Regions from separate parts of the Methylobacterium sp. E-025 genome, predicted to be linked through region 2. Evidence: predicted binding sites of a transcription regulator. Region 2 holds the regulator's gene; the other holds the start of a gene.
The links. Region 2 encodes PhoB, which activates phosphate uptake and scavenging genes when phosphate is short. Its sites were predicted from a motif close to TGTCATNNANCTGTCAT; they were not measured.
Positions count from the first base shown of each region.

Region 1: a site for PhoB is predicted at 2,124-2,140, ahead of MKK64_RS01185 (Orn/Lys/Arg decarboxylase N-terminal domain-containing protein). Genes of this name have one in related genera too.

Region 1 is NZ_JAKSYR010000021.1:43,378-47,809, reverse strand. It holds gene MKK64_RS01200 (hypothetical protein) at 1-160, opposite strand, end outside; gene MKK64_RS01195 (nickel/cobalt transporter) at 234-1,235, opposite strand; gene MKK64_RS01190 (DUF1007 family protein) at 1,226-1,894, opposite strand; gene MKK64_RS01185 (Orn/Lys/Arg decarboxylase N-terminal domain-containing protein) at 2,187-4,432, shown strand, end outside.
Region 2 is NZ_JAKSYR010000071.1:58,153-62,584, forward strand. It holds gene pstA (phosphate ABC transporter permease PstA) at 1-51, shown strand, start outside; gene pstB (phosphate ABC transporter ATP-binding protein PstB) at 83-901, shown strand; gene phoU (phosphate signaling complex protein PhoU) at 934-1,647, shown strand; gene phoB (phosphate regulon transcriptional regulator PhoB) at 1,828-2,529, shown strand; gene MKK64_RS07670 (protein-disulfide reductase DsbD family protein) at 2,738-4,432, opposite strand, start outside.

The DNA of each region.
Region 1 (4,432 bases), on a different contig from region 2:
AGAAGCAGGGCGGGCATTCGTCGCTCGACCGGATCGCGCGGTAGGGCAGCCCCGCGGCGACGAGGGCCGCCTCGTTGATGCAGGTGCCGCCGTCGGGTCCCGGAAACGGGTGCGAGCCCGAGAGCAGCCGCCAGTTCAGGATGTGGTCGAACCCTGCCATGCGGCGCCTCGCGTGCCGGGCTCCCCGCCCGGACCGGAGCGTGGCATGGCGGCGTGCCGTTGGCGAGGGGCGATCAGCCGCCGATGTCGAGCGCGAGGCCCGACAGCATCGCCAGCCCGAGCACCAGCACGAAGGCGCCGGCCAGCAGCTCGAGCGCGCCGATCGCCACGACGCCCGCGCGTCCGCGACCGCCGGCGATCCGCAGGGCGGCGCCCTTGGCGAAGACCGCGAGGCTCGCCAGCGCGCCGGTGGTGAGCGCCGTGCCGAGCGCCATGGCGAAGACCGCGAGGACGCCCGCAGCCAGCATGTTCTGCGCGGCGGCGAAGACCAGGATCAGCACCGCTCCGGCGCATGGTCGCGAACCGGCGGCGGCGACCACGCCGGCGCGCTCCCGCCAGGTGTCGAGCGTTTCGAGCGCCCGCGCGTCGGCGAGGCGGGCATGGCCGCATTCGGGCCCGCAGGCGGCGGGCGCGCCGAGGTCCGCGAGGCGCCCGGCCTTGCGCCACGTCACCGCCAGCCCGATCGCGGCAACGAGGGCGAAGCTGACGATCTCGATGGTGTTGCCGGCCCGCGTCATTCCGGCGGCGGTGGCGCCGAGCACGAGGCGGCCGATCCCGACGATCGCGATCGCCACCAGCGCCTGCAGGATCGCGGCGGCGAAGCTCAAGCCGAAGCCGCGGCGCAAGGCCCGCTCGCCGGCGAACAGGTAGCCGGCGATCACGGCCTTGCCGTGCCCGGGGCCGGCGGCGTGGAAGATGCCGTAGGCGAAACCGAGCGTGACCAGCGGCATCCAGTCGCCGCCGCCCTTGATCGCGGCGAGCGCGGCCTGAAGGCTGCGCGAAAAGCTCGACTGGATCGCCAGGAGCCAGCCGCCGAGCCCGGTCGCCGACGGCGCGGCCTCGCGGAAGCCGATGCCGAAGGGCGAGCGCGGCGGCGGCGCCGAGAGGCCGGGCGCCGCGAGCCAGACCAGGCCGGCGAGGATCAGGGCCGCGACCGCGACGGCGGCGGCGACCAGCATCAGCCGCAGCGGCCAGCGGCTTGCGGGCTGGACGGCGAGCGTGGCGCCTACGGACATGCGACGAGGATCCGGTTCGCGAACTGCATCCCGTAGCCGGAAGCGGCCGTCAGCGCCTCGAAGAACGCCTCGCTCATCCCGGGGGCGCCGGCCTCCGCCGTCTTGGGCTCGGGGGTCTTCGGCCGCGTCACCGTCGCCGCGCAGCCGCTCGGTGCGCCGACGAGCGTCGCGGCATCCGGCGCCTCGGACAGGCCGAAGGACACGAAGTAGGTCGGGTCGTAGACCTCGAGCGCGAGCACGCCGCGCCCCTGCGCGGGCGGCGTCTTCAGCGGCAGGCGGAAGCTCAGGGTGAGCGTGTCGCCCTCCATCGCCATCCGCGGCTCGACCGGGTCGGCGAAGGCCTGCTCCTTGCCGCCGACCTTCAGCTTGGTGAAGTAACCGAACTCGGCGAGATTCCCGGTGTTCTCGGCGGCGAGGGTCTGAAGCTCGTCCGGCGTCAGCTTGCCGTCCTTGTTCGCGTCGAGCCCCTGGGTGACGAAGGCGGTGTAGGCGGCGTCGAAGGTCCAGACGTGGCGCACCGCGACCACCTTGCCGCCCGCGTACCCGATCTCGGCCTTCGCGGTCACCCAGACGTGCGGGTGGGCCGCTGCGGGCGCGACGGCGAAGGCCAGCCATGCGGCGGCCAGGGCAGGACGAAGGATCGCGGCTGTCGGCTTCATGCGTTTGGGACGCTCGCGGCGCTGTGGTGAAGGATCCGTTAAGCGCGGGCCACCTTGTCCGCAGGCGCTGGGGCGAAAGCGAGGCGGAGCGCGACGCGGCCGATGCGCGGAGCGGTCGAGCTGGTGGCCCGAGGCATTGTCGTCATAGCCATGGCGGGCCGACCGTATTACCCGAGCGGACCGAAGGTCGGCCGCCGCCCCGGCCAGATCCCGCGCCGTTCGCCCGCACCGTCATCCAACCGTCATGATGGCGTCGCAGGCAGGCGCCGACCCGTCAGGCCAGAGGCTTTCCATGGACTTTCACCGCCGCTTCACCGTGCTGATGTGCGCGCCGGCCTTCGATCCGGACGACCTCGAAGGCGTCCGCGTCGCGCAGATTGTCACCGCGGTCGAGGGGCGCGGCTTCGAGGTGATCCGGGCGCGGCGCGTCGAGGACGCGGCGATTGCCGTGCAGACCGACGCGGCGATCGGCTGCATGGTGGTCGACTGGGGCAAGCGCGGCCTCGACGGCAAGGCGGCCTCGCTGATCGACATGATGCGGCGGCGCGGCCTCGAGATGCCGATCGTCATCCTCGTGCGCCGCAAGCGGCTTGAGGACATCCCGGTCGAGCTGCTCGACTTCATCGACGGCTACATCTTCCTGGCGGAGGAGACGCCGGAATTCATCGCCCGCGGCCTCGTCTCCCGCGTGACCCAGTACGCCGAGACCCTGAAGACGCCGTTCTTCGGCGCGCTCGTCGACTACGCCGAGAAGGGCAACCAGCTCTGGACCTGCCCAGGCCACAACGGCGGCATCTTCTACAACCGCTCGCCGATCGGGCGGATCTTCGTCGAGCATCTCGGCGAGGCGATCTTCCGCGACGACCTCGACAACTCGGTCCTCGACCTCGGCGACCTCCTGACCCACGAGGGGCCGGCGCTGAAGGCGCAGAAGGAGGCGGCGCAGATCTTCGGGGCGGAGAAGACCTACTTCGTCCTCAACGGCACCTCGGCCTCGAACAAGGTCGTGCTCGGGTCTCTGGTCGCGGAGGGCGACCTCGTCCTGTTCGATCGCAACAACCACAAGGCCGCCCATCACGGCGCCCTGATGCTCGCCGGCGGCATCCCGATCTTCCTCGAGACCGACCGCAACGCCTACGGGCTGATCGGGCCGATCTACCACGAGGCCCTGGACGAGACCGCGATCCGCGAGAAGATCCGCCGCAACCCGCTGGTCGAGGACAAGGAGGCGTGGCGCCGCGAGCGTCCGTTCCGCGTCGCGGTGATCGAGCAGTGCACCTACGACGGCACGATCCTCGACGCGCAGGGCGTCGTCGAGCGGATCGGGCACTTGTGCGACTACATCCTGTTCGACGAGGCCTGGGCCGGCTTCATGAAGTTCCACCCGCTCTTCGTCGGCCGCTTCGCCATGGGCCTGAAGGGGCTCGACGAGACCTCGCCGGGCATCATCGCCACGCAATCGACCCACAAGCAGCTCGCGAGCTTCAGCCAAGCCTCGCAGATCCACACCAAGGACGGGCACATCCGCGGCCAGACCCGGCGCGTCGAGCACCGCCGCCTCAACGAGAGCTTCCTCGTCCACGCCTCGACCTCGCCGTTCTACCCGATCTTCGCCTCGCTGGACGTCGGGGCGCAGATGATGAAGGGCCGCTCGGGCATGATCCTGTGGGACGACACGATCCGTCTCGGGATCGAGTGGCGCAAGAAGGTCCGCGCCATCCGCCGCGAGTTCGAGGAGAAGGAGGGCGATCCGAACCGGCGCTGGTTCTTCGACGCCTTCGTGCCCGACGTGACCCCCGGCCCGGACGGCGTCAACGTGCCGTGGGAGAGCCTGACGACGGACGTGCTCGCCTCGGACCCGAAGCACTGGGAGCTGCGCCCCGGCGCGCGCTGGCACGGCTTCACCCATGTCGGGCCCGAAACCTCGCCCGGCTACGCGATGACCGACCCGAACAAGCTGACGGTGCTGACGCCGGGCTTCGACCGGGCGACCGGGGAATACGCCGCCCACGGCGTTCCGGCCCCGATCGTCGCGCAGTACCTGCGCGAGAACCGCATCGTCGCCGAGAAGAACGATCTGAACTCGCTGCTCTTCCTGCTGACCCCCGGCGTCGAATCCTCGAAGGCCGGCACGCTGATCTCGGGCCTGGTCGCCTTCAAGCGCCTGCACGACGACAACGTGCTCCTGGAGGACGCGATGCCGGAGTTCGTGCGGCGGCGCCCGAACCGCTACCGCGGCGTGCGGCTTCGCGACCTTTGCGCCGACTTCCACGCCTTCCACCGCGAGCACGGCACCTCGATGCTCCAGCGCAAGCAGTTCCAGCCCGAGCACCTGCCCGAGATGGTGATGGCGCCCAAGGCCGCGGCGCAGATGCTGACCCGCAACAACGTCGATTTCGTCCCGATCGCCGAGGCCGAGGGGCGTGTGGCGACGACCTTGCTTCTGGTCTACCCGCCCGGGATCGGCACGGTGCTGCCCGGCGAGCGGATCGATGAGCGGGCCAAGCCGATGCTGGACTATTTTAAGATGTTCGAGCG
Region 2 (4,432 bases):
CTGCTCTCGGTCGTCGCCCGCTTCGTCATCAAGCCGCAGCGCGCCCGCTGATCCGCCGCCGGCATCCACGAGGAACACGACGATGAACGCCGCTCCCGCGATCAACGCCACCCGGTTCGACGGCCGCAACCCGGCCGACGAGCACGCGCCGATCCGCATCAGCGCCCAGGCCCTGAACTTCTACTACGGCCAGTTCCACAGCCTGAAGAACATCAACCTCGACTTCCACGACCGGCAGGTGACCGCGCTGATCGGCCCCTCGGGCTGCGGGAAGTCGACCCTGCTGCGCACCTTCAACCGGATCTACAGCCTGTACCCGGAGCAGCGCGCCGAGGGGCAGGTGCTGCTCGACGGCCAGAACATCCTTGATTCCGGCGTGGACCTGAACGAGCTGCGCTCGCGCATCGGCATGGTGTTCCAGAAGCCGACGCCGTTCCCGATGTCGATCTACGACAACGTCGCCTTCGGCCTGCGGCTCTACGAGAAGCTGCCGAAGTCCGAGCTCGACGGCCGCGTCGAATCGGCCCTGCGCAAGTCCGCGCTGTGGGACGAGGTGAAGGACAAGCTCAAGCAGTCCGGCATGGGCCTCTCCGGCGGCCAGCAGCAGCGCCTGTGCATCGCCCGCACGGTGGCCCAGAGCCCGGAGGTGATCCTGTTCGACGAGCCGACCTCGGCCCTCGACCCGATCTCGACCGGCCGCATCGAGGAGCTGATCGAGCAGCTGCGCAGCGAGTTCACGATCGTCATCGTGACGCACAACATGCAGCAGGCGGCCCGCATCTCGCAGTTCACCGCCTTCATGTATCTCGGCGAGGTCATCGAGGTCGGCCCGACCAACCGCATCTTCATGAACCCGACGGTGCGCCAGACCCAGGACTACATCACCGGCCGCTTCGGCTGAGCCGCACCCGGATCGTTCGAGGACCCACGCCCATGCCCGGCCACATCGTCACGTCCTACGACACCGACCTCGAAGACCTGCGCCGCTCGATCTCCGAGATGGGCGGCGTCGCCGAGAAGATGATGACCGAGGCGACCGACGCGCTCGTCCGCCGCGACACCCAGCTCGCCCAGGCGGTGATCGTCGCCGACAAGCGCCTCGACACGCTGCAGCGCGAGATCGAGGAGCGCGCGGTGCTGCTCATCGCCCGGCGCCAGCCGATGGCGATCGACCTGCGCGAGACGATCTCGGCGATCCGCGTCTCGGGCGACCTCGAGCGCATCGGCGACCTCGCCAAGAACATCGCCAAGCGCGTCGTCGCGATCAGCGACCAGGCCCAGGCCCAGAAGATCGTGCTCGGCGTGCAGCACATGAGCGACCTCGTCCAGGAGCAGCTCAAGGACGTGCTCGACGCCTATGCCAGCCGCGACGTCAACGCGGCCCACAACGTGTGGGAGCGGGACGGCGAGATCGACGCGCTGTACAACTCGCTGTTCCGCGAGCTGCTGACCTACATGATGGAAGACCCGCGCAACATCTCGTTCTGCACGCATCTTCTGTTCTGCGCCAAGAACGTCGAGCGCATCGGCGACCACACCACCAACATCGCCGAGACGATCCACTACCTGTCCACCGGCGAGAACCTCGCGGGCGACCGCCCGAAGAACGACGCCTCGAACTACGCGACGGTGGCACCGGGCGCCTGAGGGCTGCCGTCTCCTCCCCTCCTCCTCTGCGCGGGGAGGGTGGGCCTCGCGTGAGCGGGGGTCGGGAGAGGGGAGCGACCGCTCCGGATACGGCGCTCCCCTCTCCCGACCCGCTTCAGGGGGAGGGAGGTCCGTGGCGATGGATGAGAAAGTCGGGCGGTCCGCCCGGGAGTGCCCTGCATGCGTACGCGGATCCTGATCGTCGAGGACGAGGAGGCGCTGACCACCCTCCTGCGCTACAACCTCGAAGCCGAGGGCTTCGAGGTCGATTCCGCCGCCCGCGGCGACGAGGCCGAGCTGCGCCTGCAGGAGCAGGTGCCCGACCTGATCCTGCTGGACTGGATGCTGCCGGGGCTCTCGGGAATCGAGCTGTGCCGCCGGGTGCGGGCGCGGCGCGAGACGGTGTCCCTGCCGGTCATCATGCTTACCGCCCGCGGCGAGGAGGGCGACCGCATCCGCGGCCTCGGGACGGGGGCCGACGACTACATCGTCAAGCCGTTCTCCGTGCCGGAACTGCTGGCGCGCGTCCGCGCGCTGCTGCGGCGCGCCAAGCCCAGCCACGTCGCGAACCTGCTGGAAGCCGGCGACATCGAGCTCGACCGCGACAGCCATCGCCTGCGCCGGGCCGGCGGCGAGATCCACCTCGGGCCGACCGAGTTCAAGCTGCTCGAGTTCCTGATGCAGAGCCCCGGCCGGGTCTATTCCCGCGAGCAGCTCCTCGACGGCGTATGGGGCCACGACGTCTACATCGACGAGCGCACCGTCGACGTGCATGTCGGCCGCCTGCGCAAGGCCCTGAACCGCGCCGGCGAGACCGACCCGATCCGCACCGTCCGCGGCTCGGGGTACGCCTTCGACGAGACGTTCTCGGGCGAGGATTGAGTTCGGCTTTCGGTGGACGGCTCAAGCGATCGCAACGATCCGCGACCTGCCGTGGGTCCCTTCTTTCATGGGGAGAAGGACAGGATGAGGGGCGTGAGTCATCCGGGTCGGTCACGCCCCTCACCCCAACCCTTTCCCCATGGGAGAGGGAGCCGTCGCGCACACTGAAGTGATTTCAGTCCTACGAAAATTATATTTTTACCAAGCTTCAGGGGACCTTCGTCCCCCCGCCGTCGAGCTTCGCGCTGCGGCCCGTCGCCTTCACGGCGTCCAGCGCGCTCAGCATCGTCCCCTCGGTGAGGATCTGCGGCAGCACCGTCGGCTCTCCGGCACCCGCGTAGAGCAGGTAGAGTGGCACGCCGCTCCGGCCGTGGCGCTCGAGCAGGCGGGTGATCTCCGGGTTCTGGTTGGTCCAGTCGCCCTTGAGATACGTGACGTCGCGCGCGCGCATCGCCGCGCCGACCGCCGCCGTCCCGAGCGAGGTGCGCTCGTTGACCTGGCAGGTGATGCACCACGCCGCCGTCATGTCGACGAAGACCGGCCGGCCGCTCGCCAGCAGCGCGTCGAGGCGGGCCTGCGTGAACGGCTCGATCCCCTCGGCCCGGGCCTGAGCCCCCGGTGCGACGCGGTCGTGATCGAGGGTGAGGGCGAGCCCCGCCACGCCGGCGACGGCGAGCACCGCGAGGCCGCGGGCGAGCTGCGCCCGGACCAGCCGCGCGTCGCGGCCGAGCTCCCACGCCCAGGCGGCGAAGCCCATCAGCACCAGCCCGATCAGCGCCGCGAGCAGGCCCTGCGGCCCGACCTGCTGCGCCAGCACCCAGACCAGCCAGGCGACCGTGGCGTAGATCGGGAAGGCGAGGGCCTGCTTCAGCACGTCCATCCACGCGCCGGGTCGGGGCAGCGCGCGCAGCGCCGGCGGCCACAGGGTGAGCGCCAGGAAGGGCAGGGCGAGGCCGAGGCCGAGGCTCGCGAACACGACGAGGCCGGCAGCGGTCGACTGCGTCAGCGCGAAGCCCACGGCCGAGCCCATGAACGGGGCGGTGCACGGCGTCGCCACGACCGTCGCGAGCACGCCGGTGAAGAACGAGCCCTGGAGCCCGGCCCGCCGGGTCAGCCCGTCGCCGAGCCCGGACAGCCGCCCGCCGAGGTGAAGCATGCCCGACAGGCTCAGGCCCATGGCGAAGAGCAGGTAGGCCAGCGCCGCCACCACGGTCGGCGATTGCAGCTGGAAGCCCCAGCCGATCCCGGCGCCGCCCGCCTTCAGGGCGATCAGCAGCGCGGCCAGCGCCAGGAAGGCCGCCAGCACCCCCGCGGTGTAGGCGAGCCCGTGCAGCCGGACCCGCGCCGGCGCCTCGCCGGAATGCCTCACCAGGCTCAGCACCTTGATCGACAGCACCGGGAAGACGCAGGGCATCAGGTTGAGGATCAGGCCGCCGAGCAGCGCGAGGCCGGCCGCGGTCCACAGGGTCAGCGCCTCGGCCGGGTCGGTGCGCGCCACCGCCGGCGCCGCGATCGGCATCGCGCTGCCGCCGGCGAGCGGCGCCTCCTCGCCGAGCGCGAAGGCCTGCCGAACGAGGCCCCCGCCGGTGTCCTCGTCGATCGCCAGCACGCCGGGCAGCGATTCGGGCGCGGGGTCGGCGGGCGTCGCGCGGGTCAGCGTCAGGTGGAGGCCCGAAGCGTCAACGGTGAAGGGCTGCGGCGCGGCGTTGTCGATCGCCGTCTCGGAATAGGGGAAGAACGCCACCGCGCGGACCGTGTCCGCGGCGAGGCCCGGAGCCTCGAGGTCGAGGGCGAGCCGGTCGCCCTGGCTCGACAGCCGCACCGGCCACGGCGCGCGCTTGGGCAGGGCGGCGCGGGCGCGGGCGAACAGGTCGACGTTGCCGGGATCGGCCGTGGCCTCGCG